Regions from separate parts of the Simplicispira sp. 125 genome, predicted to be linked through region 2. Evidence: predicted binding sites of a transcription regulator. Region 2 holds the regulator's gene; each other region holds the start of a gene.
What was found. The regulator FNR, encoded in region 2, switches genes on or off when oxygen is low (the NO sensors DNR and NnrR bind a similar motif). The targets are predictions, from matches to a motif close to TTGATNNNNATCAA.

Region 1: C8D04_RS04085 (DUF2189 domain-containing protein) is a predicted target of FNR. The motif match lies at 4,501-4,514, and genes of this name have one in related genera.
Region 3: ubiM (5-demethoxyubiquinol-8 5-hydroxylase UbiM) is a predicted target of FNR. The motif match lies at 3,231-3,244, and genes of this name have one in related genera.
Region 4: C8D04_RS05365 (DUF2892 domain-containing protein) is a predicted target of FNR. The motif match lies at 1,391-1,404, and genes of this name have one in related genera.

Annotation. Positions count from the first base shown of each region.
Region 1 covers NZ_QEKM01000001.1:877,993-885,719, reverse strand. Annotated here, with positions in the region: gene C8D04_RS04115 (NAD-dependent deacylase) at 1-111, opposite strand, end outside; gene rlmB (23S rRNA (guanosine(2251)-2'-O)-methyltransferase RlmB) at 101-850, opposite strand; partial or broken gene C8D04_RS04105 (IS1595 family transposase) at 938-1,902, opposite strand; gene C8D04_RS04100 (ABC transporter ATP-binding protein) at 2,012-2,707, opposite strand; gene C8D04_RS04095 (arylesterase) at 2,706-3,389, shown strand; gene C8D04_RS04090 (hypothetical protein) at 3,419-3,607, opposite strand; gene C8D04_RS04085 (DUF2189 domain-containing protein) at 3,666-4,454, opposite strand; gene C8D04_RS04080 (PLP-dependent transferase) at 4,561-5,790, opposite strand; gene C8D04_RS04075 (BON domain-containing protein) at 5,825-6,361, opposite strand; gene C8D04_RS04070 (SulP family inorganic anion transporter) at 6,483-7,727, shown strand, end outside.
Region 2 covers NZ_QEKM01000001.1:338,303-346,029, forward strand. Annotated here, with positions in the region: gene C8D04_RS01620 ((2Fe-2S)-binding protein) at 1-167, opposite strand, end outside; gene C8D04_RS01625 (alpha-hydroxy acid oxidase) at 259-1,380, opposite strand; gene C8D04_RS01630 (Fe2+-dependent dioxygenase) at 1,431-2,120, opposite strand; gene C8D04_RS01635 (TonB-dependent siderophore receptor) at 2,147-4,267, opposite strand; gene C8D04_RS19170 (SWIB/MDM2 domain-containing protein) at 4,604-4,921, opposite strand; gene fnr (fumarate/nitrate reduction transcriptional regulator Fnr) at 5,085-5,807, opposite strand; gene hemN (oxygen-independent coproporphyrinogen III oxidase) at 6,028-7,410, shown strand; gene C8D04_RS01655 (sulfite exporter TauE/SafE family protein) at 7,416-7,727, shown strand, end outside.
Region 3 covers NZ_QEKM01000001.1:1,724,948-1,732,674, reverse strand. Annotated here, with positions in the region: gene C8D04_RS07975 (SDR family NAD(P)-dependent oxidoreductase) at 1-220, shown strand, start outside; gene gshA (glutamate--cysteine ligase) at 353-1,882, shown strand; gene ubiM (5-demethoxyubiquinol-8 5-hydroxylase UbiM) at 1,983-3,194, opposite strand; gene C8D04_RS07960 (prenyltransferase) at 3,452-4,333, shown strand; gene ylqF (ribosome biogenesis GTPase YlqF) at 4,377-5,327, shown strand; gene C8D04_RS18660 (hypothetical protein) at 5,349-5,492, opposite strand; gene C8D04_RS07950 (succinylglutamate desuccinylase/aspartoacylase family protein) at 5,777-6,715, shown strand; gene C8D04_RS07945 (pseudouridine synthase) at 6,696-7,451, opposite strand; gene C8D04_RS07940 (TerB family tellurite resistance protein) at 7,451-7,727, opposite strand, start outside.
Region 4 covers NZ_QEKM01000001.1:1,173,370-1,181,096, reverse strand. Annotated here, with positions in the region: gene C8D04_RS05380 (DUF2892 domain-containing protein) at 20-214, opposite strand; gene C8D04_RS05375 (OsmC family protein) at 267-713, opposite strand; gene C8D04_RS05370 (rhodanese-like domain-containing protein) at 747-1,052, opposite strand; gene C8D04_RS05365 (DUF2892 domain-containing protein) at 1,068-1,277, opposite strand; gene C8D04_RS05360 (metalloregulator ArsR/SmtB family transcription factor) at 1,412-1,756, shown strand; gene gloA (lactoylglutathione lyase) at 2,074-2,487, shown strand; gene C8D04_RS05350 (GGDEF domain-containing protein) at 2,556-3,737, opposite strand; gene C8D04_RS18640 (hypothetical protein) at 3,857-4,018, shown strand; gene C8D04_RS05345 (hypothetical protein) at 4,033-4,713, opposite strand; gene C8D04_RS05340 (MlaD family protein) at 4,710-5,693, opposite strand; gene C8D04_RS05335 (ABC transporter permease) at 5,714-6,514, opposite strand; gene C8D04_RS05330 (Cd(II)/Pb(II)-responsive transcriptional regulator) at 6,618-7,082, opposite strand; gene C8D04_RS05325 (cation transporter) at 7,152-7,727, shown strand, end outside.

The sequences.
Region 1 (7,727 bases), 540 kb from region 2:
CGATTCGGCGCTCACGCCAGCGCCGGTGAGCACGGCGATGTGTCGGGCCTGGCGCACCCCGGCGATGGCGGATTCGAGCGCTTGCGCCCCCGCCGCGGGTTCAGACGGCACGCTGGCGCAGGGCTTCGTACAGACACACACCGCTGGCCACGGACACGTTCAGGCTCTCGACCGCTCCCTTCATGGGAATGCTGACGAGCGCGTCGCAGGTTTTGCGCGTGAGCTGGCGCATACCGTCGCCCTCGGCACCCAGCACCAGCGCGACCGGGCCCTTCAGGTCTGCCTGGTAGATGGTTTGCGGGGCATCGTCGCTGGTGCCGATGATCCAGATGTTGCGCTCCTTGAGCTCGTTCAGCGTGCGCGCCAAATTGGTCACCATGAAATACGGCACGGTTTCTGCGGCACCACTGGCCACCTTGGCTACCGTGGCGTTCACGCCCACCGCATGGTCCTTGGGGGCAATCACCGCATGGGCACCTGCGCCATCGGCCACGCGCAGGCAGGCGCCCAGGTTGTGCGGGTCGGTCACGCCGTCGAGCACCAGCAGCAAAGGCTGCTCCACGCCTGCGGCTTCCAGGTCTTCCAGCAGTTCGTCGAGCGAGGTGGCCTGCGGCAGGGGCTGCACCCGCGCGGCCACGCCCTGGTGGCCATGGCTACCGGCCAGCTTGGCAATGCGCAGGCTGTCGGCCTCGATCATCCGGGCGCCCGCTTCCCTGGCGCGGTCCAGAAACTGGCGCATGCGCGCATCGCGGCGCGTGGCCTCGTAATAGATTTCAATAATGGATTGCGGCGCGGTTTTCAGGCGCACGCCCACGGCATGGAAGCCGAAGAGGACTTTGGGGCTGGACATGGCGTAATTATCCGCTGCACACGAATGCTATATAATTTATAGCTGCTATCGCTTATCCATAAAGCGCTAGAGGCCAAAAATACCTGATTAGCTACGTACCTCAGACACACGCAACATTTTCAATGGAAGAGGCCTTGTGGTTACTAGCGCCCGCAGCAGCCTTGGCAGCATGGCGGGCAGGTCAAAGCGGCGGTTGAAGCGGTAGCAGAACTCCGCCAGGTAGCGTGCAGCATATTTGGCATGATCAAACGAGTGGTACGTTCCCGCCACACTGGTCTTGAGATTGCCCAGCAGGGTGTTGACCCAGTGCAGCTGGGGCGTCTGCGCCCCCTGGCGGCCACCTCCCGTGACGTGGGGCTCATGAATAGCGCCCACCTGGCGCACCTGGGCAAAGGCAGGTGTGCCATCGCTGACCACATGACAGCCGGGCGCCAGATAGCGCTGCGCCCACTGCGCCATCTCCTGATTCGTGAAGTCCGCCACTGGCACCAAGCGCAGGTACAGCGGCCTGCCGTTCTCGCTGGTCTGTACGGCAGCTACAAAGGCGGATTTGTTGGCCGCCTTGCGTCCACCGTTGATACTGCCTGCGCGCTCGCCCCCAAGGTAGGCATCATCGATCTCCACACGCCCGCTCAGCAGATAGCGCGCATCGCGCTGGCCCATGGCCTGCATCAGCTTGTGTTTGAGCAGCCACGCTGTCTTGTAGGACACACCCAACTGGCGCTTGAGCGCCAGGGCGCTTGAATGGCGTTCTTGTGCTGGGTGAGCAAATACATGGCCAGGAACCACAGCCGCAGGGGCAGATGGGTGTGCTCCATCACGGTGCCCACGATGCTCGAACTCTGGTAGCCGCAGATAAAGCACTCCCACAGCTGGCGGCCGATGCCATTGCGGGTGAGAAAGAAGCGCTTGCAGCCGCAGTGGGCACACTGCCAGCCGTGGGGCCAGCGGGCGGCCACCAAGGCGCGTTCGCACTGTTCTTCACGGCCGTAGAGAGCCTGGAACTGGGGCAGCGACAGGCCGCGCTGGAACTGGATGGCATTCATTGACATTGCCTGCTCCTTGGCCGATGACTCGGCACTGGTTGTTGGAGGGCTGGCAATGGCGGAACGTTCACGACGAACTGAGGTATGTCGCTAATCAGGCAAAAATATCCAAAATTCAGGCCATCGCCACACGCCCGGCTTCTATCGTGATGCAGCGCTCGCAACGCTGTGCAATGCCCCGGTCGTGCGTGACCAGCACCAGCGTGGTGCCTTGCTCGCGGTTGAGGTCGAACATGAGCTGCATGATGGTCTCGCCAGTGGCGAAATCAAGGCTTCCCGTGGGCTCGTCGGCCAGCAGCACCGCCGGCTGCACCACGAAGGCCCGCGCCAGCGCCACACGCTGCTGCTCGCCGCCTGAGAGTACCTTGGGGTAGTGGCCCAGGCGCTGGCCCAGGCCAACGTGTTCCAGCATCTCGGTCGCACGCTTGCGCGCATCGCGCCGGCCTGCCAGCTCCAGTGGAAGCATCACGTTTTCCAGCGCGGTCAAGTTGCCCATGAGCTGAAAGCTCTGGAACACGAAACCAATCTTCTGCGCCCGCAAGGCGGCACGGTCGTCCTCGCCCAGAGCGAACAGGTCCTGCCCATCCAGGCGCACCGTGCCGCGCGTGGGGGTATCGAGCCCGGCGATGATGGACAGCAGCGTACTCTTGCCCGAGCCCGACGCTCCAACGATGGCCACGGTTTCCCTGTGCGCCAGCCGGAAATCAATGTCGCGCAGAATGTCGAGCGTACCCGTGGAGTCGCTGACCGACTTGAACACATGCTCGACAGCAATGACGGGGTGCGCAGGTGGCGTAGAAGAATCAGACATGAATGATGAAAGGTGTTCGAACGTGAGAACAGATCGGCTTCGGCGCCACTTTATCCTGGGCTTGGCAGCCAGCCCACTGGCGGGGCTTTGCCTGGGAACGGCGCAGGCGTCTGCCAAGGGCAGTGGGCCAACGATCCTGGTGCTGGGCGACTCCCTCAGCGCGGAGTACGGCCTGGCCCGTGGTACGGGCTGGGTGGCCTTGCTGGAGAAACGCCTGGCCGACGAAAAGGTGGCCGCCACCGTGGTCAACGCCAGCGTCAGCGGCGATACCACGTCGGGCGGCCGGGCGCGCCTGCCCGCGCTGCTGGACAAGCACAAGCCTGCCGTGGTGGTGATCGAACTGGGTGGCAACGACGCATTGCGCGGCTTGCCTATGAAGAACACGCAGGACAATCTCTCCGCCATGGCACAGGCAGCGCAAAAGGCCGGTGCCAAGGTGCTGCTGGTGGGCATGCAGGTACCGCCCAACTACGGTAGCGACTATGCGCGGCGCTTTGCCGCTGCTTTTGGAGAGGTGGCGCGCCAGCACCAAACGGCGCTGGTGCCTTTTTTGCTGGAAGGTGTGGCCAACGGGCCAGACGCTACGGCCCTGTTCCAGCCCGACCGTATTCACCCCAATGCCCAGGCACATCCGATCATGCTCGGGAACGTGTGGCCCGCACTGCGCAAGTTGCTGCGCTGAACAAGGGCCTTGGGCAGGGTGGGCGTTTATCAGGACGGGGCGTTCTCGCCACCAGGGGCGGCGGGCTGGCCGGGATGGTTCTCGGCGACTCCATCGGAAGGGGCACCGTTGGTGTCATAGCGGGGGCCTGACGCCTTAGCGCGCAGTTTTTCTTCTTTTTTCTTCTTTTTTGCCAGCTCACGCTGGCGTTTTTCGTATCCGTAATTGGGGGTTGCCAAGGTGATTGCTCTCTCTAAAGTGGAGTCCCACTGTAACAGCTTGCCCTGTGAAGAGCCTTCATGACCCCACAGCCACAGGCACCGCCACGGCCGCACGATAGGCATGCCAGCTGGCATGACCCAACAAGGGACCGACCAGCAGCAGCCCTGCGCCCCAGAAAACCATGGACGCCACCACCAGCAACGTGATCAATGCCCCCCAGAGCAGCATGACTCCGGTGTTTTCCACCACCACCCGCATGCTGGTGATGCCTGCGGTGAGTGCATCGGTGTCACGGTCCAGGATCATGGGGATGGACACCACGCTGACGGAGAACACGATGGCCGCAAAAACGCCACCCACCACGGTGTAAACAGCGACGAAGCTCCAGTTCTGCAAATTGAAAATGGCTTGCACCACGCCCGTGGTGGAGGGCATGCCAGTGTTGAAGAACACAGCAAACACCACCAGGGACGCCCGGCCCCAGAGCAGTTCCAGCACGATGAGCACCAGCACCAGCATGCCCATGCTGCCCATGTGTTTGTCCCAGCAGGTGATGGACTGGCCCAGCTCAGGCTCCAAGCCTGCCTCGCGGCGGCGGCTGGTGTCGTACAGGCCCATGGCCAAAAAAGGCCCCAACAGCAAGCAGCCGCTGGCCATCGACATGACATATTCAGGCCGCGACCGGAACACCCAGCCCAACAGCAGTGCCATGCCCCAAAAGCAGGCGCCATAGAACAAGGCAATACCCGGGGCGCAACGCATGTCCTGCCAGCCGCGCTGCAGCCAGCGCCAAGGGTCGGCCCAACGCAACGCCTGCAAGACAATAGGTTGGGTGTCGCGGTCAGAGGCAGTGTGGGTCGTCATGGCATCCAGAGGTTGTTCACCCAATGTATGCCCTCATTGCCGCTTCTTGATCTATCTCAACCGATACCCTACTCTTTCAGTCTGTTGATGGAAGGCACATGCAGCCTCAACCAAAGGCACGCTGCATGGCCTGCTCCACATCGGCTTGCAAGTCCTGCACGGCTTCCAGCCCCATGGAAAACCGCACCAAGGTGCCCGGCCGCAGGTGCGGCGAGGGCTGGCTGCGCATGCTGCCCAGCTCGTAGGGAACCACCAGGCTCATGGGGCCGCCCCAGCTGTACCCCAGCTTGAAATACTCCAGGCCATCGCAGAAGGCATCCACCTGGGCTTGGGAATACCGCGCATCGATGACCACGCTGAACAGGCCAGCAGCCAGGCCTTCGCCATCCCGGGTTGCACCGCACAGGGCTTTCCAATGGGCATGGCCCGGCGAATCGGGCAATGCGGGGTGCAGCACCTGGGCCACAGGGGTCTGCTGCTGCATCCACCGAGCCAGGGTGCGCGCGGCCTGGTCGTGGGCGCGGTAGCGCAGGCCAATGCTCGGCAGCGCGCGCAGTATGGCCTCGGCGTCGTTAGCCCCCACGCCCAGTCCCAGGTGCATGTGGGTGCGCTGGATCTGATGGTGTAAGGCGGGGTCTCTTGTAATAACGCTACCCATAAGCACATCCCCACCGCCGCTGGGGTACTTGGTGAGGGCGTGCACGGACACATCCACCGCCAGGCTGCCACTGCCATCACCCAACAGGTCGAAGGGTGCAAACGCCAGGCCCGCCCCCCAGGTATTGTCCAGCGCGGTGGGCACCCCGTTGGCGCGGCAAATGCGCACCTGCTCGCACAGGTCCGGAAATTCAAGCGTCACCGAGCCGGGTGCCTCCAGCCAGACCAGACGGGTCGCAGGCGTGATCTTGGCAGCCAAATCGGCAGTATCCAGTGCATCGTAGAACACCTGGCGCACCCCAAACTGGGCCAAAGTGGTCGAACCCATGGCCTTGTTCGGCCCGTAAGCGTTATCGGGAACCAGCACTTCGTCGCCCGCCCTGAGCAGCGCCAGGGCGACATTGCCAATCGCCGCCAGTCCGCTGGGCACCAGCACACAGTGCAAACCACCTTCGAGCGTGCACAAGCGTTCTTCCAGGGTGAAGGTGGTAGGAGTGCCATGCAGCCCATAGGTATAGCCGCTCTTGTCTTTCCACTCGCGCGTGCGCAGTGCGGCAACGCTGGGGAATATGACAGTGGATGCCTTGAAAACGCCGGGCTGCGGCGCCGCAAAGCCCACAGGGGGCTGGTAAGAATGGTGAACAATGCGGGTGGACAGGTCGGGCGCGGTATCTTTCATGGCGCCATGGTAGCGCGCAGCCACCCGCGCTTGTTCACACCGTCAAATGGTTGATGACGGAGGTGACACCCTTCACCTCCCGCGCAATGGCGGCGGCACGTTCGCGTGCAGCATCCGAAGGCGCGGTGCCGTTGAGAGTGACCACGCCACTGCGGGTGTCCACGTCGATCTTCAGCGCACTGAGGTCGGAGTCCTTGGCCAGGCCGGCTTTCACCTGTGCCGTAATGCCTGCATCGCTGGCCAGTGTGGCGGCCGAACTGGCGGCATCACGTGCCATGGCGCCCGCCTCCTGCGCTGCGGCCTCCATTTTGTCGCCCGCTTTTTCCAGTCCTTTTTCAGCCGATTGCATGGCTTTTTCACCTTGGACCTTGGCGTCCTGGGCGGCTTGCTCAGCTTTCACCTTGGCATCCTGGGCCGCCTGCTCGGTCTTTTCGACAGCGTTGTCAATCTTCTGGCCGAGCGTAGCGTCTTGGGGCTTGTCGCAAGCGACCAGTCCAAAGGCCAGTGCGGAGACAGCCACCACAGTGGCGATACGTTGGGCTGCTCGATAGGAAAAATGCTCGTTGTTCATGAAGAGACTCCTCTCAAAAATGGGATGACTGGAACTTTAGAGTCCCGACCCCGCCTGCCGGGTCAGACAGGACGGATCACAGCGTAGGACAAAGGCTCATCATCGGCACGACAATGGCGGCATGCTGCCCGTCACCATGACCCGCTGGTTTCCCTTTCTGGCCTGGCCTCGGCCCGATCGCGAGCTTCTCAAGGGCGAATTCTGGGCAGGCCTGACCGTTGGCCTGATGCTCGTGCCCCAGGGCGTGGCCTACGCCGCACTGGCCGGCATGCCACTGGTCACGGGCATTTATGCCTCGCTCCTACCGGGCCTGGTGGCGGTGCTCTGGGGCTCGTCCACCCGGCTGGGTGTAGGCCCCACGGCCCTGACGAGCCTGCTCATCGGCACGTCTCTCAGCGGCCTGGCGGTGCCGGGCAGCGCGCAATGGGTGTCTCTTGCGGTGTGGATTGCGCTGCTGTCGGGCGCACTCCAGCTCGTACTGGGCCTGGTGCGGTTTGGCTGGCTGCTCAATCTGGTCACATCCCCCGTGCTCAGCGGTTTCACACAGGCAGCCGCCTTGCTGATTCTGGCCTCGCAACTGCCGGGCCTGCTGGGGTTGCACGTATCGCTGACCGAACTGATCGGCAGCCCCAGCCTACAGCATTTCGATGTGGCGGGCGCAGCCATGGGCCTGGGCAGCATTGCGGCGCTCTGGCTGGCACGCAAGCGTTGGCCCAGATTTCCGGCCGTGATCGTTGTCATGGGTGGTGCTGCACTCATCAGCAAGACCATGGGCTACGCCGAAGGTGGCGGCGCCGTGGTGGGGGTTCTGCCCTCCGGCCTGCCTCACCCCTTCTGGCCGGGCGCTTTGCCTTGGTCCACGCTGGGCGCACTCATCATGCCGGTGCTGGTGATCACCCTGGTCAGTTTTCTGGAAACGGCCTCTAGCGCAAAAGTAGACCACCAGAGCAGCGGAACACGCTGGAATGAAAACCAGGATCTGATGGCCCATGGCCTGGCCAAGATCAGTTCAGGCCTGTGCGGCGCCTTTGCCACCAGCGCCTCGTTTTCGCGTTCGGCCATCAACCTGTATGCCGGAGCCCGCACCGGCTGGGCCTCGGTGTTCTCCTGTGTCGTGGTGCTTGTCGCCTTGCTGTGGTTGACCCCTGCGCTGCACCATGTGCCGCAATCGGTGTTGGCCGCCGTCGTAGTAATGGCTATTACGGGCCTGATCAAACCCGCGACGCTGCATAAACTGTGGCGTATATCGCGGGTCGAGGCCTCCATCAGCGCTACGACCTTCGCCATCACCCTGGCCACAGCCCCTTATTTGTATTGGGGCGTACTGGTGGGCCTGTTGATGAACCTCAGCCACTATCTTTACCAA
Region 2 (7,727 bases):
GGGTGGCTGCTTTGGCACTGGGCCACCACATCGCGTGCGCAGCCTTCGCACTGGCCGCACTGGGTGGCCACGCCCAGTTCAAACTGGATTTCGTCAAAGCCCATGCCCGCACGAACGTGGCGAGCGATTTCACGGTCAGAGACCCGGCGGCAGACACAGACGATCATGGCAGTCAGTGGTGGATAAAGTGATGAAATTATAAATGCGAATCCATCGCATTAGCAATATGTGTGGATCTTTGGGATGGATAAACACAGGTTATTCGAGCAGGGCGCGGCTGGCATGCGCGGGCGTGGCGCAGCCGGTCAGGGCCATGGCCATTTCCAGTTCGTCGCAGAGCAGGCGCAACACATGGGCGACACCGGTGGCGCCGGCGGTGGCCAACCCGTAGATGGCGGGGCGGCCCAGCAGCACGGCCGTTGCGCCCAGTGCCAGGGCCTTGAGCACATCGGTGCCGCGGTGGATGCCGCCATCGACCAGCAGCGGTAGAGCGCCTTGCAGGGCATCGGCAATCCGCGCCAGTGCATGGGCCGAGGCAGGTGCCGTGTCAAGCGTACGGCCGCCGTGGTTGGAAACGATCAGACCAGCCACGCCCAGGGCGGCCGCCTGCAGCGCATCCTGGGGGTGCAGCACGCCCTTGAGCAGCACCGGCAGGCGCGTCTGTGATTGCAGCCACTGCACATCGTCCCAGGTGGGGGCGTGCTCGACGAGGCCCTGGCACAGCAGGTGGGTACCGTCCGTGGTTTGCGGCTGAGGGGGCGGCGGAGCCAGCCCGGCCAGGTTCACCGCTGCAATGCCGGGTGGCAGGTGAAAGCCTGCGCGGCGTTCGCGGTCGCGTGCACCGCTGGTGGGGGCGTCTACTGTGAGCACCAGGGCTTCGTAGCCTGCGGCCTCTGCGCGCTGCACCAGCGCGCGGGTGAAGCCCCGGTCGTGCTGCAGGTAGAGCTGAAACCACAGCGGGCCACGCGCCGGGTCGTCCAGAAAGACCTGGGCCACTTCTTCCAGCGGCGTGCTGGCCTGGGTGCTGAGCACCATGCCTGCACCCAGCGCAGCGGCCGCATAGGCGCTGGCCCGTTCTCCGTCGGGGTGGGCCAGCCGCTGGTAGGCCACCGGGGCCAACAAAATGGGGTGGGCCAGCGTGCGCCCCAGCAGGGTGGTGCGGGTGTGGCCGCCGGCAAGAGAGCGCAGTATGCGCGGCTGCAGGGTGAGCCCGTCCCAGGCGCTGCGGTTGGCGCGCAGTGTGATTTCGTCCGCAGCGCCGCCGCTGAAATAGGCCCAGGCGGGATCGTCCAGGCGCTGGCGTGCATGCTGCGCGTAGTCGGCCAGGGCCACGGTGTCTTCTGGAATAGGCTGGCGCTGCAGTGAAAAAGTTTTAGTCAAAATGGCCTCTAGGGCAATACCATCAAGCGCAAGCAGCTATTGTTTTTAAGTCAGGCATCAGCCCACATGCGCAGCAGGTTGTGGTAGGTGCCCGTCAGCCCGACGACGGCGGGCGCGCTCTCGCCGATGGCGCTGCGCAGCTTGAGCAAATCCATGTCCATGTCGAACAGCAACTGGCGTTGCTCGGTCGAGCGCACCATGCTTTCGATCCAGAAAAAGCTGGCTACGCGGGCACCCCGCGTGACGGGCGTGACCTGGTGCACCGTGGAGCTGGGGTAGAGCACCATGTCGCCTGCAGGCAGCCGCACGACGCGCTCGCCCTGCGGGTGCTGGATGAGCAGCTCGCCGCCGTCGTAGTCCTGCGGGTCGGTGAGGAACAGGGTGCAGGAAATGTCGCTGCGTACCCATTGGTCGGGTACCTTGGAGCGCAGTACGGCACCGTCCACATGGGCGCCGTAGAAGTTGCTTTCGCCGCGGTAGCGGTTGAACAGCGGGTTGAATATTTTTTTGGGCAGCGCGGCAGAAAAGAACACGGCATCGCGCTGCAATGCAGACAGCACCAGGGCGCGCAGTTGCTGCGTCTGGGTGCTGTCCTGCGCGAGTTGCTCGTTGCGCTTGTGCGCCAGGGCCTGCGCCCCTGCGCTGCTGCGTCCATCCACCCAAGGAGCATCGTCGCCGAGCAGGCTGCGGGCAGTGGCGACCTCTTGGGGGGTGAGAATGTTTTTGAGATGCAGGAACATGGTGGATGCAGCAGGCAGGCAGGGACTTAGAAGCGCGTCTTGAGCACCAGTTGCACCGAGCGCGGGGCGCCAGGGGCGTAGAAGCCGCGGTACAGCGCATCGGCATAGAGCTTGTTGGTCAGGTTCTGGACGTTCAGCTTGAGGGAGGTTTTGTCATCAAAGCTGTATTCGACCATCGCATCGGCCGTGACAAAGCTGCTGGCCTCCATGGCGCGCGAGCCTTCGGGGTTTTGTGCGCCACGGTAGGTCAGGCCGCCGCCTACGCGCACTTTGGGCGTCACCGCGTAGGTGCTCCAGAGGCTGCCGCTGTGCTTGGGCGTCAGGCCCGGGCGATCGCCCTGCACCTGTGCGCCACCGCCGTTGGCGGCGAGCACCGTAGTGCTTTTGTCGATTTTTGCGCTGGGAATCCAGGTGTGGTTCCAGAAGATCTCCCACTTCGGCGAAATGCGACCCGCCAGGTTGAACTCCATGCCGGTGGCGTGGCGCTTGCCCGAGAGCAGGTAACCAGGGTTGTCGGGGTCGGTGTTGCGCTCGTTGAATTTTTCGCTGTAGAAAGCGGCCACGCCCAGCAGGGCGCGGCGCTCGAACAGTTCCCACTTGCCGCCGATCTCAAAGTTGCGGCTTTTTTCGGGCGGTGTGTCGGCCAGTGAACCGGTATTGGCGTTCACACTGCCGAATTGGTAGGTGTCGGCCGAGGTGTTGAACGAGGAGCCGTACGACACGTAGTAAGACGCCAGTTCATCGGGTTGGAACAGCACGCCCACACGGGGGCTCCACAAGCCGTCCGAGGTTTCATCGCTCAAAGAGCCGTTCGCGTTGCGGTACGAGGCCTTGAACTGGTCGTAGCGCAGGCCGCCGACCAGCTTGATGGTCGAGTTCAGCGACATCGTGTCTTGCAGGTACAGGCCAATATTCTGTGCCTTGAAGGTGTTATAGGCCACCGGAGCGCGCATATCGGGTGCCCAGGCTCCGTTGTTGGGCGTGCCCACGGTCGTGCCCAGGCCGTTGGTGGCCGACGAATTGCCCGCTGCGTTGGCATAGCTCGAGTTGCGGTTGGCGTCGTCGTGGTAGTAATCCACGCCGGCCAGGATGTCGTGCTTCTTGCCACCCCAATTGAACGAGTGGGTGTAGTCGCTTTGCAGCTGCGTCATCGTGCTGTCGCCGATGCGGCCTTTGGAGGTGCGCGTCAGCGGCGTGCTGGCGTTGATCTGGTCGAGAGCGGTGATGGGCGTGCCAAAGCGGATTACGCTGGCCAGCAGGTCGCGCTCATACTTGCCGTGGCGCAGGCGCGTCTGCAGCTCGCCACCGTCGCCAAAGCGGTGAATGTGGCCCAGCGTGACGTACTGCGACGAGGTGTTGAGGTGGTCGCTGGCCAGGCCGTAGTAGTTTTTTGCCGGAAGTGTGGGCACGATCTTGCCGTTGTCGTTGATCCACGGGCTGTTGTAGCTGGGGCGGCCTTTGACATCCAAGGCGTACAGGCCGATAGAAAACTCATCGCGCGTGCCGATCCCCCAGGCAAACGTCGGCGCTATGCCGCGCTTGTCCTGCTTGGCACCGTCGTTGTCGGAGTCGTGTACCAGGGCGTTGAGGCGCAGTGCGGCGTTCTCGCCGGTCTTGAAGTTGAAGTCACCGGTGAGGCGGTTTTCCTTGCCGGTGCCCAGGGTGTACGAGACTTCGTGCTGGTCGATCAGCAAAGGCGCCTTGTTGACCTGGTTGACCACGCCGCCGGTCGAGCCCTTGCCAAACAACATGGAGGCCGAGCCCTTGAGCACTTCGACGCGGTCGAGGTTGAAGGTGTCGCGTTCGTACAGTGGAGCATCCTTCATGCCATCGGTGTAGATGTCCCCCGCCTGGCCGAGCGAGAACCCGCGCAGGCGCACGTCTTCTTCACCCGTTTCGCCGGACTGGAAGGTCACGCCCGCCGTGGTGCGCAGCACTTCGCGGAAGTCATCCTGGTTGCGGTCGTTCATCAACTTTTCGGTGAATACGGTGACCGATTGCGGGATGTCGCGGATGTCCTGATTTCCCTTGCCCACGGTAGTTTTCTTCACCCGCACGGTGTCCTTGCTCTGGATCTCCGCCGTGTCTTTCACGGTCACCGTGGACAGGGTGGCCGCGTTATCGGTGGTTTGGGCCCAACTGCTCATGGACGCTGCGAGCATCAGTGCGCCCAGCGGAATCAGGGCCTTTTCAGCAGCAGGGGAATATGCGTTGTGCAAAAGCGTTGCGGAACGCTGCTGCGTGGGTTTCTTTGCCAAAGTGGCCTCCGTTGGTTGGAAATGCAATGGACACCGCAGAAGGTGTCGCCAAGGTGGAGCGCTAGGCAGTGGCTGGCAAAGGCGTGGCTGTGCGGGTATCGCGCACAAGGATGTTAAATCAAACGATAGTCATTATCATTCGTGTTGATGTATTTTCGCCACAGGATCAGATCAAACAGACGAAAAAAAGCCGGCAAAGCCGGCTTTGGGGAGCGCAGTCGCTCGTTATTTCACGTGCTTGCCAATCAGGCCGGCCATTTCGAACATGGACACCTGGGGTTTGCCAAAGATTTCCTTGAGCTTGGCATCGGCATTGATCATGCGTTTGTTGGCGGCGTCCTGCAGGTTGTTGGCCTTGATGTAGACCCACAGCTTGCTGATGACCTCGGTGCGTGGCAGCGGTGCTGCACCCACGACAGCCGCCAGGGCGGGGCTGGGCGTCAGGGCTTTCATGAACGCGGCGTTAGGGGTGCGCTTCTTGGCGGGAGCAGCGGTCTTGGCAGCAGCGGCTGGTGTGGCCGGGGCTTTTTTTGCAGTTGCCATGTTGGGAATTTCCTTGTTGGGATGGGTCAATGCACCAGCGAAAACCTGCTTTTCCACTGGCATACGGAATGCTACTGGTAAAAAATCGGCTTTCCAAGCGGGTTCAGGGTTTTTTTGCTTCGCCATGTTGCAGCATTGCGATGGCGGCGCTTTTGTGGGCGCGCTAGTGACAGGCTTGCTGGCTATTGACGATGCGTTTGAGGGCATCGGGGCTCAAAATACGCACATGGCGCTGCTTGACCTCGACAATGCCTTCTTCCACAAATTTTGAGAAAGTGCGGCTCACGGTCTCAAGTTTCAGGCCCAGGTAGCTGCCGATTTCTTCGCGCGTCATGCGCAGCACCAACTCTGACTGCGAGAACCCGCGTGCATGCAGGCGCTGCACCAGGTTGAGCAAAAAGGCGGCCAATCGCTCTTCAGCGCGCATGCTGCCCAGCAGCAACATGACGCCGTGCTCACGCACGATCTCGCGGCTCATGATTTTGTGCACGTGGTGCTGCAGGGCGTTGACTTCGCGCGACAGTTCTTCAATGCGGTCGAAGGGCATGACGCAGACTTCGGCGTCTTCGAGGGCCACTGCATCGCAGGTATGGTGGTCGTTGACGATGCCGTCCAGGCCGATGATCTCGCCGGCCATTTGAAAGCCTGTGACCTGGTCGCGCCCGTCCTCGGTCGCTACGCAGGTCTTGAAGAAGCCTGTGCGGATGGCAAACAGCGAGGTGAACTGTTCGCCATTGCGGAACAGCGTGGTGCCACGCTTGATCTTTCGCCGTACCGCCACGACATCGTCAATGCGCTTGAGTTGTTCGTCGTTCAGACCCACCGGCATGCACAATTCACGCAAATTGCAGTTCGAACACGCAACCTTGAACGCCTGGGGTGTCATGTGAACGGGTACCTGTCCGGTTTCAGACAGAGCGCCCGACGACTCGTCGGCATGGGATGCGGGGACGATGGAGATGCGGGTTGGGGCTGACATAAGTCAAATTATCACCCATTCTGCATTTTTGCCAGAACAGAGCCAGTAGCTCCAACAGGTGCTTGACCAAAATCAAGATTCGAGCCGCTAATCTGGGGCACATTAGAAAAGCCAGCTAGGAACCTAAATGACTGTTGTAACCCCTGAATTGCTCACCCGGTTTGATGTATCGGGACCCCGTTACACCTCGTACCCCACCGCTGACCGCTTTGTTGATGCCTTCGGTGAGGACGAATACGTGCTGGCCCTGCAGCAGCGCAGGCAAAGCGCCGTGGGCAAGGCCTTGCCCTTGTCGGTGTACGTTCACATCCCGTTTTGCGAGTCGCTGTGCTATTACTGCGCCTGCAACAAGATCATTACCAAGCACCATGATCGTGCTGATGTGTATCTGCGCTATTTGAACCGCGAGATTGAGTTACACACGGCGCACTGCGGCGTGGGCCAGGTGGTCAGCCAGATCCACTTGGGTGGCGGCACGCCCACCTTTCTCTCCGATGAGGGGCTGCGTGACCTCATGGGCATGCTGCGCAACCATTTCACTTTGGTGCCCGGCGGTGAGTATTCGATCGAGGTCGACCCCCGTACCGTGGATGCAGATCGGCTGGCCCTGCTGCACGAACTGGGATTCAACCGCCTGAGCTTCGGTGTGCAGGATTTCGACCCTGAAGTGCAGAAAGCCGTGCACCGCATCCAGCCCAAGGAGCAGGTTTTTTCCCTGGTCGAGTCGGCGCGCTCCATTGGCTTTGATTCCATCAACGTCGACCTGATTTACGGCTTGCCCAAGCAAACCCCTGATTCATTCGACCGCACGCTGGCGCAGGTAGCCGAGTTGCGCCCCGACCGCATTGCGCTGTATGCCTACGCCCATTTGCCCGAGCGCTTCAAGCCGCAACGGCGCATTGTGTGGGCAGACCTGCCCATGGCATCGGCCAAGGTGTCGATGCTGTCGCGTTCGCTGGAGGCATTCAGCGCAGCGGGCTATGTTTATGTGGGCATGGACCATTTCGCACTGCCGGACGATGCGCTGGCCATCGCCAAGCGCCAGGGGCGTCTGCACCGCAACTTCCAGGGTTACAGCACGCAGCCCGACTGCGACCTGATTGCCCTGGGGGTTTCTGCAATTGGCCGCGTGGGCGCTACCTATAGCCAGAACGCCAAAACCCTGGACGACTATTACGATCGGCTCAACCAGGGCCACCTGCCGGTGGTACGCGGCCTGGCGCTGACGCGCGACGACCTGGTGCGCCGTGCCGTCATCATGGCTTTGATGTGCCAGGGAGAATTGCTTTTTGAACCCATGGAGCAATCCTGGCTGATTGACTTTCGCACTTACTTTGCCACCGAGTTGGAGCAGTTGAAGGAGATGGAGGGGCAAGGCCTTGTTGTCCTGGGTCCTGAGGGCATCGAAGTGACGGCAATGGGTTGGTACTTTGTGCGGGGCATTGCCATGGTGTTTGACCGGTATCTGCAAGCCGACAAGAACAGAGCGCGGTTTTCCCGCATCATCTAAACCCCATGTTGGCTTCCTTGGCCTCGACTGCGTTGCTCATGGGGCTCGCAGGCGGGCCTCATTGTCTTGCCATGTGCGCCGCGCCGTGCTCTGTCGTGACCGGCCAGGCGCTGCCGCAGGTGCCTGACCAGGCGACCGAACATACACTGCATTGGCTGCCCCGCCCGGGCGGTTTGGCCCGCAGACTGGTGGCATACCACAGCGGGCGATTATTAGGCTATGCGGCCGTGGGTGCGTTGGCTGCCATGGCCATGCAGAGTCTGGCGTGGATGACGCAACACACGGCAGCGTTGCGCCCGGTCTGGACGTTCATGCAT
Region 3 (7,727 bases), 1.4 Mb from region 2:
CGCGCCGACACGCACGATTCTCTGCGCGGGCGGTGGCTCTTTCGAGGCGGCGCACATCACCCTCACGCAAGGCGTGCACATCGGCCTGGGGGCGGATACCCCCGAGCAACTGGCCGCACGCCTGGCTGGCGTCACGGACCGCACCGACGAACAGGTGCCGCAAAGCGGTGCCGCCCAGGGGACGATTGAGGTGCAAAAGGCCATGGCGGCCGGGGGCTGACACCGCCCCCGCAGGCAGCAGGCGCAACCGATACCTTGGTTTTTGTGGATGTGCCCGCACTTGTCCCGCACCGGGCGCGGCTGTGCAGGGCATGCTAAGTTCCGGGCCGACGCAAAGAAACGGTACCGATCCATGAGCACATTGCAGGAAAAAATCAGCGCCCACCCACCCGAGCGCCTGGCGGGTATCCGCCGCGGCATCGAGAAGGAGGGCCTGCGCGTGCTGCCCACGTGCGGCCTGGCCCTGACGCCGCATCCGCTGGCGCTGGGCTCGGCCCTCACGCACCCGCACATCACCACCGACTACAGCGAGTCGCAGATCGAGCTGATCACCGCCGCCCACCCGGGGGTGCAGGATTGCCTGAACGAACTGACAGAAATCCACCAGTTCGTGTACCGCGTGCTGCAGGCGCAGAGTGGGGAAATGCTCTGGGTTTCCAGCATGCCTTGCAACCTGCCGACGGACGAGACCATTCCGTTGGCGCGCTACGGCAGCTCCAACATCGGGCGCGCCAAAAGCATCTACCGCATGGGCCTGGGCCACCGCTATGGGCGGCGCATGCAGACCATCTCGGGTATCCACTACAACTGGTCGATGCCCGGCCTGGGCAGCGACGAGTATTTCGCCCTGATCCGCAACTTTCGTCGCCATGCCTTTGTGCTGCTGTATCTGTTCGGGGCTTCACCTGCGCTGTGTTCCTGCTTTGTGCAAGGACGAGAGCACAGTTTGCAGCCCCTGGGCGACGACGGGCATTCGCTTTACCTGCCGCATGCCACCTCGCTGCGCATGGGGCGCCTGGGATACCAGAGCGATGCGCAGGCCACCCTGGCGGTGAGCTACAACAGCTTAAAGGGCTACGCTGATTCACTGCATGCCGCGCTTACGCAACCCTATCCGGCCTACGAGACCGTGGGTGTGCGCAACCCCGGCGGCGACTACAACCAGTTGGGCACCAGTCTGCTGCAGATCGAGAACGAGTTCTACGGCACCATCCGCGCCAAACGCACCGTGCGCTCGGGTGAGCGCCCGCTCCATGCGTTGCGCGAACGCGGGGTGGAATATGTCGAGGTGCGGCTGATGGACCTGGACCCGTTCGTGCCCGTGGGTATCGCCGCTTCCACCATGCGGCTGTTGGATGTGTTTTTGCTGCACTGCCTGCTGCAGGACAGTCCACCCGACACTCCGGCCGAAATTGCGGAACTCAAACACAACCAGCACCTGACCGCAGAGCGCGGGCGCGAGCCAGGCCTGTGCCTGCAGCGCAATGGTCGCAGTGTGCCGCTGGTCGAATGGGGCAGCGAGATCCTGGTGCAGTGCGCTCCGCTGGCGGCGGCCCTGGATGCCACGCATGGCGTCAGCGACTATGGCGACGCCTTGCGGGGTGCCCAGGCGCTGATGGCGTCCCCCCAGAACACCCCCTCGGCCCGTGTGCTGGACCGCATGGCCCGGGAGCACGGCCATGGCTTCTCGGCGTTTGCCTGCCAGCAGGCGCGCATGGCACGCGATGTGCTGTTGCAAGAGCCTTGGTCTGCGGAGCAGCAGGCCCGCTACGTGGCCATGGCCAACCATTCGCTGGCCGCGCAGAAAGACATTGAAGCGGCGGACAGCCTGCCGTTTGAGGCCTGGCGCGAGCAGTACATGGCTGTGGAGGAGTTGGGTTAAGGCGCTACTGCGCAAGTCCCTCAGGCGCGCAATGCGCCCCCCTGGGGGATTTGTTCAGTATTGCCGTTGTGCTGAAGGCCCGCCGGGCTTGCGCATGCCGTCAGTGCCGCCCTGACAGCGTGGCTGCCACCATCCGTTTGAAGGGCGGAAAGTTCTGCGCCAGGCGCAGGGCGGCATCGCGCAGCAGGCGGGCGGGCGGGTGGTCCGTGGTGTACAGGCGGGCAATCAAAGTCGTTGCCAGGTACAGCGGCAGCGTGGCGCGGCGGTGTGCGCGCTCGTAGCGCGCCAGCAGTTCGGGCGCGGCAATGTCGTGGCCCGCAGCATGCGCGGCGCGCAACTCGCCAGCCAGTGTGGCGATGCCCCGCAGACCAAAGTTAAAGCCGTGCGCCGTCACCGGGTGCATGCCTACAGCCGCATCGCCCACGCAGGCAAAGCGCGGCGCCACCAGGCGGTGCGGGCGCACGCCGACCAGTGGATACAGGTGGCGTGTGCTGGCCAGCTGCATGGCGCCCAGGCGGTTGTCAAAGCGGCGTGTCAACTCTGCGCCGAATGCCGTTTCATCCATCTCCTGCAGGGCTTCCAGTGTGTGGTGCGCCAGCGTGAGCACCACGCAGGAGCGGTGGGCGCCCGTGACAGGGTCATCGTTCATGGGCAGCAGTGCCAGCGTCTGGCCATAGCCGAACCACTCCCAAGCCACATGCTGGTGCGGCAGCGCGTGCGCCATGGTGCACAGCAACATCGAGCGGCCAAGGTCGTGCATGTCGGCGCCAATACCCAGGGCGCGGCGCGTGGCCGAGAAGCGGCTGTCAGCCGCCACCAGCAGGCGTGCGCGAAGCTGCTTGCCACTGGCCAGGGTGACATGCGCCGCGCTGGCGTCGGTATGGGCGCGGGCTACTTGCTCACCTGCCAGCAGGGTGATGTCGTGGTGCTTTTGCTGTGCGGCGTGCAGTTCCTGGAAGGCTGCGCGCCGGATCAGGTGGTTGGACACCAACCAGCCCAGTTCGCTGTGTTGTGAGAGCTGGTGGTCGATCACCATGGCAAAAGGCGAGGGGCCGTTGAGGACCTGTGCATCGCGCAGGGGTGAAAAGGCGCTGGGCTCGTCCGCCACGATGCGGTCCCACAGCCCCAGGTCGCGCAGCATTTGCGCTGACTGCTGCGTCAGTGCGATCTCGCGCCCGTCGTAGGCGGGGTTTTCAATGGCGGCCAGGGGCTGCTGCTCCACCACGCCCACGCGCAGGCCGTGGCCCGAAAGAGAGCGTGCCAGGCACAGGCCCGCAGGGCCGGCGCCGCTGATCAAGATGTCGTAGTCCATGGCGGGTGACACTAACCTGGGGCCCAAAGCCATGCATTGATGGGGGTCAAGACCTGGGTGGCCGGTGGGTGACAATGCAGGCGGACCATGCTGCGGCTGTGGTTTTAGATGAAAAATGCTGTTTTCGCCCGTGAATAAAGCGCAAGCAGCTATCAAATATGTAGTTACTTTCTTTGTGCAAATGAATATTCTGGAATGGCATGTGGTTCTCTAATTTTTTGCGTTTGCACCCCCATCCATTTGTATTGGCGCTGCGCATGTCGCGCCCCGGCTTTCTCGTCATTACGGCCGTGGGCTGCCTGATTGGCGTGGCCTCGGCGGCGTCTGCGGGGGGCGGCGTGTCCGGTCCGCGGGCATGGGTCACACTGGTACTGGCGCTGCTGGCACATGCGGCGGCGAATATGCTGAACGACCATGCCGACGCCCTGAACGGTGCCGATGCAGCCAACACGCAAGGCCTTTTCCCGTTCACCGGTGGCTCGCGCCTGGTGCAAAGTGGCGCGGTGCAAGCGAGCGCCATGCGTACCTTGGCGCAGGTGCTGCTGGCTTTGGTGGCAGCAGGTGGCTTGTGGCTGGCGCTGTACAGCGGCCCCGCGCTGGTGCTGGTCGGTCTGGCGGGTGTGTTGCTGGGCTGGACGTATTCGATGCCGCCGCTGGCGCTGATGTCGCGCGGCCTGGGCGAGCTGGCTGTGGGTTTGGCCTGGGGGCTGGTGGTGGTGGGGGCTGACTATGTGCAGCGCGGCCATTTCGCTCCGGCGCCCCTGGCGGCGGCGGCCAGCTATGCGCTGTTGATTGCCAACATCCTGGTGGCCAATGGTTTTCCGGATGCAGTGCCCGATGCGCAGGTGGGCAAACGTACACTCATGGTGCGCCTGGGCCCCACGCGCGCAGCCTGGCTGTATCTTGCGCTGGCTGTAGGGGCGCACGCCCTGCTGGCGGCAGCGGTGCTGGTGCGCGTGCTGCCGCAGTCTGCGCTGTGGGCGCTGGCGGCTCTGCCGCTGTCCATCGCGGCGGCCGTTCTGCTGTTGCGCTGGTCGGGCAACCCCGAGCGGCTGCGCCCGGCCCTGGTGCTGGGTATTGCAGCCGCCGTGGTGCATGGGCTGGCGTTGGCAGTCGGGCTCTGGTGGGCCGGGCGCTGAAATGGCCTGCATGCGGTACAACCGATTTTGAAAGAATAAGAAAATGTCCATCCAGTGGTTCCCCGGTCACATGCACTTGACCAAGAAAGCGATCACCGAGCGCATCAAGGACATTGATGTCGTGATCGAGGTGCTGGATGCCCGTCTGCCCGGCTCCAGCGCCAATCCGCTGCTGGCCGAGCTGACGGGGCACAAGCCCACGCTCAAGGTGTTGAACAAACAGGATGTGGCCGACCCCGCGCGTACCGAAGCCTGGCTGGCCTGGTACAACGCCCGAAGCGGTACGCATGCGCTGGCGCTGGATGCCTCCGAGCCCGCGCCGGCGCGCAAGCTCATCGACGGGTGCCACTTGCTGGCCCCCAACCGCGGCGGCATGGCCAAGCCTATGCGTGTGCTGATCTGTGGGGTGCCCAATGTGGGCAAATCCACCCTGATCAACACGCTCTCCAACAAGCGCCAGGCCAAAACGGGTGACGAGGCCGGCATTACGAAGCTGGAGCAGCGCATCACGCTGGCTGACGACTTCTATCTGTGGGATACACCCGGCATGCTCTGGCCGCGTATCAGCGTGATCGAGAGCGGTTACAACCTGGCGGCCAGTGGTGCGGTGGGGCGCAATGCCTATGACGAAGAACTGGTGGCGCTGGAGCTGTTGCGCCGCCTGCAGACACGCTATGCCGCGCAGCTTGAGGCACGGTACAAGTTGGGCCTGGCGCCCGCTGCTTTGGCCGCCATGCCCGATGACGCCTTGCTCGAAGCCATTGGCCGCAAGCGCGGCGCGGTGATGACCGGCGGGCGGGTGAATGTGCAAAAGTCCGCCGAGATCGTGATGACCGATTTCCGCACGGCCACCTTGGGCCGCATCACGCTGGAGACGCCGGAAGAATTCGAGGCCTGGCAGGCCGCCGGGGTGCTGCGCGATGCTGAGCGCGATGCGAAAAAGCAGGCCCGCGAAGACCGGAAGAAAAAAGGCAGCGGCATTCGGGAGTCCTGAGCCGCGCCGCCTTCGTGCCTTTTAGGCCGCTTTGGTCTTGCCCTTTGGGATCACGGCCGTAACGGGCGGCGTGGGGCGGTCGGAGCCGGACGACTCCTTGGGCAGCGAAGTATCCTTTTTGGGCTTCTTCGCCATCTTGTTGTTGTGCATCTGACCTTTGGCCATGGGTTCTCCTTGTGGGTCTCGGGATGGGACCGCTGGGCCGATGGTAAGCCACAAATGATCGCCCACGCACTAGCCTGGTGACCTTGCTCGCCCAGTGCTCAGGGTTTGCGTCAGAATGACTTTGGATGCCGCCTCCGCGGGTTCACGGTGCAGCCATGCTCTGCCATGGAGCGGCCCAGCCCAAAATGGACCGCAGCGGCCGGTGGGCAGCCGACGATCTCCAAATCCGCCAGCCTTCTGGTTCTGCGCAATAGGCTGCGGCCCCCTCATAAGGAATTCCCTGCATGACACACCACCCTCCGATTTTTGAAGTTCTGCCACGCGACCTGTCGGCCTATCGCCAGGGCAACATCGGCATTGACTATGTGCACCGGTTTGCGTCTGGAAAGCCAGGCCCCCATGTGCTGGTCAATGCGCTGACGCATGGCAATGAGATTTGTGGGATGGTGGCTGCAACGCACCTGCTCGACACGGGCATACGCCCCCTGGTGGGCACGTTGACCATCAGCTTTGCCAATGTGGCGGCCTATGAATCGTTCGACCCGGCCCGTCCGTTCGAGAGCCGCCAGCTGGAGCACAACCTCAACCGCGTCTGGTCCGCCCTGGAGCTCGATGGTCCGCTGGACAGCCCGGAAATGCGCCGCGCGCGTGAACTGCGGCCCGTGGTGTCGGCGGCCGACCATATTCTGGATATTCATTCCACCAGCCAGGACGTGGAGCCCTTCTGGGTCTACCCCGGCTATGCGCGCAACGCTGCTGCCGCCATGGCGTTGGGGCGCCCGCCGGTGCACCTGGTGATGCCCAGCGGGCTGGGTTCGGGCACGCCGCTGATCCAGCACGGGCGCCACGGCCAGGACGATGGGCATGGGGTCGCCCTGGTGGTGGAGTGCGGCCAGCATTTTCGCCAGAGTGCGGCCGATGTGGCCACGGTGGCGGCGCTGGATTTTCTGGCGCATTTCGGTCTGATCGAGCGCACGGGGCAACAAGCCGAACCTTTGGTGCAACGGCGGTTCGAGCTGCTGGAGACTTGCATGGTGCGCACGGCGAACTTCCGTTTTGTGCGGCCCCTGGTGGGCTTTGAGGTGTTTGCCCAAGGTGACCTCATTGCCACCGACGGCCCGCATGACGTCCGCGCGCCCTGCGATGGCTGCACCATCTTCATGCCGACCCGGGAGCCTATCGTGGGGCGTGAGGCGGTGTACCTTACGCGGCCGTTGGTCTGAGCAGGGGCAGAGCCCAGGGCTGCTGCTCCAGCAGCCGATGCCAGTCGCCGATGTCGGCGGTGGCAGTGCCGGGCTGCAGGAGCCCGCTGTCCAGTTCCAGCCATTCGCCGGTAACGGGGTGGGGCAGCGCCAGTTGCCAGGCGTGCAGCCACAGGCGCTGCTGGCCCAGACGGGTGGCCCACCAGCGGTTCAGCGGGCCTTTGCCGTGCGTGGCGTCGCCGATGATGGGGTGGGCCAGGTGCTTGAGGTGGCGGCGAATCTGGTGGCGCCGCCCAGTCAGTGGCACCGCTTGCACCAGTGAGGCGCGTGTGTGTGCAAAGCGCGGGTCGCTGGACTCGGGCAGCTCCAGGTGCGCTAGGCTGCGCAAGTGCGTCTGGGCAGGCTGGGCGGGAGCATCTGGGGGGGCATCGTCGGGTCGCAGGGCATGGTCTACCTCGGCGCTCCCTGGGAACCAGCCGCGCACCATGGCCAGGTAGCGCTTGCGCACGGCATGGTGTTCAAAGGCCTGCGACAGCGCGCGCGCAGCAGCAGGGTGCAGGCCCATCACCAGCACGCCGCAGGTGCCCTTGTCGAGCCGGTGCACGGGGTAGACATGCTGGCCCAACTGGTCGCGCAGCGCCTGCATAACAAAACGGGTCTCCCCGGCATCCAGCCCGGTGCGGTGCACCAGCCAGCCGGCAGGCTTGTACACGGCCACCATGGCGTCATCGCGCCAAAGAATGTGGAGCGGGGGCATCAATGCGCCTGCGCAGCCTCTTTGGCGCGCATCTTGGCCGCGATGTATTCACCATGGGTGACATGCAATAGCCCGGCCACCTTGCTGATGGTGTGCTGTTCGTGCGCGTCCAGGTGGTCGTCGGCATAGGCTACCTGCCACAGGGCCTCGACCAGGTCGATTTTCTGTGCTTGCGTGCAGTGGTCGTTGAGCATGCTGGTAAAGCGCTGGTAGTCATAGGCTGTCTCGGCCGTGGTGGTGGCCTGCTCCACCAGCCGGGCCAGCGTGTCTGGTGCC
Region 4 (7,727 bases), 840 kb from region 2:
AGAAGCTCTTTTTACTAGATTAAGGTTTCTTCATCGGGCAGGTCTTGATGCCCAGCAGCGTATAGGCCGGGCAGAAACCAAACAGGCCTGTGGCCACAGGCACTACACCAATCCAGCCCCACAAACCCACCGTGCCGGTAGCGGCCAGGCCAATCAGCACCAGGCCTACCACCACACGCAGAACACGATCCCAGCTTCCCACATTGATTGACATTTCATTTCCCCTTAGTTGATGGTGGCGACCCGTGGAGAGGCGCCGTTTGGATTCATTTCAGGCGCACGCCCTCGGCATCAATGACCTGCAGCTCGATCGCAATACCCTGGCCCACACTTTGCGTCACGGTGCAGAACGCCTCAAACTGGTCCAGCACCCGATCCAGGTGCTGCAACGAAGCGGCAGCCACCCCCAGCTTCAGTACGGCCGTCATCTTGAGCACGCGCAGGCGCTTTTCTTCGTTGCGGCCCACTTCGGCGGTCACCGTGCACTCCATCGGCTCGGGGGCTTGTTTGAACTTGCGCAGCGCAAACAGCAGCGAGTCGGACAGACAGTTGCCCACGGCAGCGGCCAGCAATTGGACCGGCGACGGCCCCTGCCCGCCGCCCAGCGGCGCTGGCTCATCGGCCGCCAGGACGGCAATGCCATTGCCAAAATCCACGTTGAATTGGTAGTCTTTTTGCTGCCGCAGGGTGATTTGAACCAGGTTATCGCTCATGCCAAAGCCTTTATCGTTGGAGTGTTCAAGAGGTCAGAGACGGCGGATGCCGCGTCCTGTCTGCAATGCCACGGCGCCCACTGAGCCGCCATTGACCGCTTGGGTATAGCCCAACTGGCGCATCCATTGCAAGGCCATGCCTGAGCGCGCACCCGACAGGCAGTACAGCACCATCGGCGCAGTCTTGTCAGGTAGCAGCAAGAGCGCATCCTGCGCCAGGCGCTCGAGCGGTAAATGCACTGCGCCATCCACATGCCCCGATTCGAACTCGGAACGCGAGCGCACATCCACCAGCGTAGGGGCAGGGGGCGGCTGAGGGGATTCGTGCAACAGGGTCATGGCGTAGTCTTTGGATCAGCAGCCGGGCTGTGCACCGAGCTTGCGCAGCATGGTTTCCATCAAACACCATTTGGTCAGCCCGCTTTGCATGATGTTGAGACCCACAAAGGCGGTAAAGGCCAACCACCATTGGCTGACAAAGATGGGGCTGCCGGGAATGCCCAGCGCCAACGAGAGAAGAATGAACAGGCCTGCGACCAAACGGACAATTTGCCAGGATTTCATGGGATACCTCACTGTTTTGTTGATGTGATTATTTAGCCAAACAACTAAATAGTCAACTGGCGTATTATGTGGGCAGGCCGGAACAGATGTGGTGTTCAACCGATCGAATGGCCTTGACCCCCAGCAAATTTGCCATGAAGAACCTGCCCCCAGAAGCCATCACGCAAGTTGCCGCGTACTTTCAGACGCTGGCGGAGCCCACGCGCCTGCGCATCCTGAACCTTTTGCGTGAAGGCGAGCGCAACGTGGGCGAGTTGGCCCAGTTGTGCGGCTACACGGCAGCCAACGTCTCGCGCCACCTGAGCCTGATGACGCAACAGGGCTTTGTCGAGCGCGAAAGTCGAGGCACCAGCGTGTACTACCGCATCGCAGACCCGTCGGTGTATGCGCTGTGTGACCTTGTCTGCGACAGCATTGCGCGCCAGTACGAACGCACGGCCAAACAACAGCATGCGATGTTTGGCAAGGGTGTCGCTTAAGGCGACCACAAAGCCTCTCTGGTGTTCCAGAACACTGTGGCGCGTCGGCCACGGTTTGTCGACTTGCATTTCGTAAATGCGCAGGAGCCGTTCTGACCCAGGGCGGCACCCAGGGCCGTGGCAGGAATGTAAAACTGTGAGTAGCGATGGGGTTTCTGTTTTAACAGTTAACATAATATACATCGTATCTAGTTAAACGGAAGATGGAGATCAAGCGTACTGGCTGGCATGCCCCCCGAATGGACGCTTTCTTCCCAGACCGGATTTGTCGTTGAAGCGGTCTGCCTGGTTTTTGATCTCACGGCACAATCACGAACATGAGAATCCTGCACACCATGCTGCGCGTTGGCAATCTCCAGCGCTCCATCGACTTCTATACCCAGGTACTGGGCATGCAACTGCTGCGCCAGTCTGAGAACCCCGACTACAAATACTCGCTCGCCTTCCTGGGCTTTGAGGGGGGCAACCCCGGCCAGGCCGAGATCGAGCTGACCTACAACTGGGGTACCGAGAGCTACGACCATGGCAATGCCTATGGCCATATTGCCCTGGGCGTGCCCGATGCCTATGCGGCCTGCGACAAGATCAAGGCCGCAGGCGGCAACGTGACCCGCGAGGCGGGTCCTGTCAAAGGCGGCAGCACCGTGATTGCGTTTGTGACCGACCCCGATGGTTACAAGATCGAGTTGATCCAGCGGGCTGAAGGTGAACACGGTGCTGGACTGCGCTGAAAACTCTTTATTTGATAGCTGCTGGCGCTTTACCAGTAAGCGTTAGAGCCAGTTTTAACTAAAATTTTTCAACGCACTTCCGGCGTTTTGATAACCACGCGGTTGCGTCCCTGTTCCTTGGCAAGGTACAGGGCTACGTCGGCCAACCGCAGTGCATCGTCCAGGGTTTGGTCGGCCTGTGGCTGCAGATAGGCCAGCCCGATGCTCAGGCTGACATGGGGCGCACCATCGGATGCGGCATGGGGAATCTGTAGTGCGGCGATGTCGTCACGCAGGCTCTCCAGAATGGACCGCATGTGGGCTTCGCTCAGGTTGTACCAAAGGCCGACGAACTCCTCGCCACCGTAGCGGGCCACGATGTCCAGGGGGCGGCCGGCGTGGTTGCCGACCACCTGCGCTACTTTCTTCAGGGTTTCGTCGCCTTCGGCATGGCCATAGTGGTCGTTATAGCGCTTGAAAAAATCCACATCCATCATGACGACGCCCAGCGCATGTTTTTCGCGCACCGCCTGGCGCCAGGTGCAGTTGGCCCGTGTACTGAAGGCGCGGCGGTTGAGCAAACCCGTCAGGAAGTCTTTCTCCGCCATGTCCTGCAACTGCTTTTGCGACAGAAGATTCTGGCGCATGGCCGATTCCAGAAAATGGTTGCCGACCGTGCCGATGACATTGGCTGTGCCCAGGAAGAAGGCGTTGTACAGCAGCACATTGCCTGCCAAGCCGGTGTGCAGTTCCATGCCTAGATAGGCCATGTACGTCGCCCAGCCGCACAGCACCGCTGGCCAAAAGCGGAGCCCGGTCAAAAAATAGAAGAAGAACGTGACCAGGATGATGCCTTCATAGGGCAGTGCAAAGGCATGTACCCGGGCCACCCAGATGATGCCCACCACGCCCAGACCGCAGGTCAAGGCCGCAATGGAGACAAGCGACTGCAAGTGTTGGTGCAGCCGGGCCTGGTAGGTGGCCAACCAGGTCAGAAAAAGCACTGGGAGCATCAGGCCCAGGCGCAAAGCCAGGATGGCGTTGCGTACCTGGGTGGGCAGGCTGATGGCATCGAGCACGGCAAACAACAGAAACAAAGCCATGGCCACCAGCAGGGCCCAGCGCATGCGCAGCAAAAAGACGCCCTGGTGGTAGCGCCGGAAATCCTCTTCCAGTCTGTCTTCAAAACCCAGTCGCAGCGCATGCAGACCCTCGGCCGGTGGTGGGGTTGGCACGCTGCGCTGGCTTGCCCTTTCCCTGGACTGGTTCACGAACGACTCCTATGGTTTAAAACGACGCCAATGCGGCTTTGTCTGACAGCCACAGCGGGCGATCGTTGCTGTAATAAGTTCACCATGCCTTGCAGACTTCGTTCACCCCAGCAACCCCTGTGCCATTACGCGCAGTCGCCGCGTTTGCGCTTGCCGTGGTGCTGGCCCTGGTGGCATCTGCTGCATTGCTGCTGCCTGAGGCGACGGTGCAGTCGGTCGATTCCATGGCAGGCAGTGTGGACGGTCTGGGGCTGGTGCTGAAAATGGCGGTCAGCGACTGACGCGCCTTCCCGTTTTACCCCCCGCCCTGCTCCACCACCGCAATGCGTCGGCGCAATTGCGCTGCGGCATCGCTCTGACCCGCCTGTTCAGCGCGCTGGGCTTGCAAGAGCAGCCAGGCGAGCAGCGGGCGACGCCAGCCCTGGGCGGACGCGGTGTCCGTGGCCAGTTGCATGGTTTGTGGATGGGCATGGCCAGTGCGAAGGAGCACACCCGCCGCCACCAAACGTGACATGGGGTCAGAGATGGCCGCCAGCGCCGTTGCCGCGTTGGCATCCGTGGCGGTTGCTACGGCCTGCTGGCTTTGCGGGAGCAAGGCCGCCGCCGAGGCGGGCAGCGTTCCAGCAAGGTAGTCGGCATAAGCCACTTGCGCCGCGCTCGCGTCGAGGCGCAGTGCTTCGAACGCGCTGCAGGGTTTCATTTCAAGGCTGGCGACCTGGGCAGCGCATTCCAGCAGATGCACCTGCGCCAGCAGCCCGGGTTGCCCGGTACGGGCCGTTTCTTGGCGCGCACGGGCAAACTCCAGTGTGGCCACGCGGGTCTCGCCGGCCAGATAGGCTTGCACAGCCTTTTGTGCTGCACCATGCGCGTTCATTTGCCAGTCAGGTACGGGTGGTTTGCTGGAGCACGCTGCCAGGGCCAGCGCCAGGCACAGGCCCCACGGGCGCCACAGAAGGTGTTGTGTGGTGGGTGTCATGGGAGTTTCAACTCCGTATCACGGGCAAAAGGCCATTTGCGGTTGACTTCGTTCACCAGCCCGTCAATTTTGCGCAGACTGGATTCGACCTCAGCGCGCAGCGCCCCCAGGTCGGCCGTGCCTTCGCGCACGTTGGCACCCACGGCCTGGGCCTCGGCCAGCACGGCATCGACCTTTTTCAGGCTCGCTCGGGTATCGGCCAGCAGGCCCCCGAGTTGCGCCACGGTGGCCTGCACTTCAGGCAGCACGCCACCAGGGCCAAACACCTGGGTATCTGCCTTGGCAGCCATGCCATCAATGCGTGCCAGCAGCGCGTTGGTGCGGTCCAGTGTTGCAACAATCTTGCGGGCATCCTGCTCGTTGCCCATCAGCACCTTGAGAGCGCCGCCCGGGCCCTTGAGTCGATCGGTCAGCTCTTTCACGTTGGCCATGCTGGCACCCAGAGCCGAGTCTTCGGCGGTGAGTGCGTTAAGGTTGCCCAGCAAGGTGCGTGCCTCTGACATAAGTTGCGGGATCTCGCCCGTGGCATCGCCCTTTAGCACGGGGCGCTCTGCGCCATCGAGCAACGGCGGATCCTGCAAGATACCGCTGTAAGCGCGGATGTTGGTGCCGCCCACCACGCCGCGCACCAGCGTGAAAATGCTGGAGACGCGCAACCAGTGCGCGTCTTTGCGTGGCACGTCGATCACGATGCGGGCATTGCCTTCATCGGCCAGTTCGATGCGGCGCACCCGCCCGATGGGAAAGCCCGAAAAAGTCATATCCATGCCCACCACGACACCCTCGGAATCGTCGGCGGTGAGCACCAGGGTTTGCGTGGGTTCGAACGCCCCCCGCGCGTACAGCAGGTACACGGCCGATCCCACGATCAGGGCCAGCGTAAAGAGCATTAACGCCATGGCCTTGAGTTCCAGGTGCGCCACAGGGCGCAGGCCGTCCTCGGCCATGGCGGCTGGTGGCTGTGGTGCGGGGTCTTGCATGGGCGCCGATTTCCTCAATATCAATAGTAGTTGCCTACGAGCGATGCCACTTCAATCAGCAGCAACACGGCAAACATGCGGGCCAGTCCGCCCAGTTCAGTGTCTTGCTGGGCGCCCTCTCCTGCGTCGTACATGCCGGCGGTCATGGGGATCAAGGCAACCGCCAGGCTGGAAAGCAGGGTTTTGATGCCGAACACCAGCGTGACGGCCGGTGAGAACACATGGCCGAACATGCGGGTGTAGCTGGGCAGGCCCGCCAGATTGAAGCCATATACGCCAAGATACGCCATGACCAGCGCCACCACGCACGACAACGCCGCCAGTGTGATGCAGGCGAACACGCCGGCCACCACGCGCGGCAGCAGCTCCATACGCACCGGGTCGGCGCCCCTGCGCCGCAGGGCATCAAGGTGTCCCGACAGGCGCAGTTGTGCCAGGCGGGCTCCGTTGGGAATGGTGCAACGCATGGCGACAAACAGCGCCGCAGTCAGCGGAATCAACTCCAGCACCAGCACGCGAATGACCATTTCCAGCGCATAGGCGGTCAGCCCATAGCTCAGTGCCGTGACCACCACGATGCGCGTGAGCACCAGGCCGAGCAGAGCGGCCAGCACCGTGAACCCCGGCAGGATGGGGGCTGTATCTTCGTAAATGTGGCGGGCCAATTTGCGCCGCGCGCCCGCGCCATAGCTCGATGGCGTGAGCACCAGCACCAGCACCACCGCGCCCAGGTACATGATGCGGCCCCAGGCCAGCGCCCAGCGGCGCATGGCGTGCCACAGGCGCTCGTGCAGGGTCAAGGCGGGCCAGCGGGAGATCATGTGCGCATGATAGCGCCTTGCCCGCTTGCCATGTCATCGAAATGGCATGAAGCGCTTTGTTTACATGCGGTTTAAGCTATTCAAAATGTAGCAAATATCAGAATCAGACATGGCGTTTGGGTGCTGCCGCCAGGGGCGCCGCGGGCAGGGACTGCGCGTCGGCCTGTGCGTGCAGCGCTTCGATGATGCCGCACTGCGGCCCCGTGCCATCGCAGCGGTTGCGCAGTGCCAGCAGGTCCTGCTCCAAGGCTTGCAGTTCATGCAGTCGGGAGCGCACATGGTCGAGGTGGCCGTTCAGCGTCACGCAGGCAGCGTCGCAGTCGGCTTGGGACGCCAGGTCCAGCGCCAGCAGCGTGCGTACTTCGTCCAGCGACATGTCCATGGCGCGGCACAGCCGTATGAAGCGCAGTTGGTGGATGTCGGCACTGCTGTACAAGCGGTAGCTGTTACTGCTGCGGACACCGGGGCTGAGCAGGCCTTCTTTTTCGTAATAGCGGATGTTGGCGGCAGACACACCCGAGCGGCGAGCGGCCTCCCCAATGCGGTGACAGGCGGTCTGGTGGTGCATGGCTTGACCTTATAGTGACTTCAGGGTTTTTAATCAGCAACGATACCGCAACCGATCACGGAGAAACCCATGTCAGCCCATTGCCACGACAACCATTGCCACAGCAGCCCGACCAGCGCCGATCCCCGTTACCGGCGCATCCTGTGGATCGCCCTCATCGTCAACGCTGCCATGTTTGCAGTGGAGATGGGCGCGGGACTGCAGTCGGGTTCAGCGGCACTGCTGGCCGATGCCATCGATTTCCTGGGCGATGCCGCCAACTACGGCGTCTCGCTGTGGGTGTTGGCCATGGCCTTGGCCTGGCGGGCCCGCGCCGCCTTGCTCAAGGGGGCCAGCATGCTGGCGTTTGGAGCGTTCGTGGCCGGACGGGTGGCCTGGGGCGCCTGGCAGGGCATTACGCCTGAACCCCTCACCATGGGCAGCATTGGCCTGCTGGCCCTGGCGGCCAACCTGGGCGTGGCCGTGCTGCTGTACGCCTGGCGCGAAGGCGACGCCAACATGCGCAGCGTGTGGCTGTGCACGCGCAACGATGCGTTGGGCAACTTGGCCGTGATGGCCGCCGCCCTGGGCGTGTTTGGTACAGGCGCTGCCTGGCCCGATTTGGTGGTGGCCGCCACCATGGCGGGTCTGGCCATCAGCGGAGGC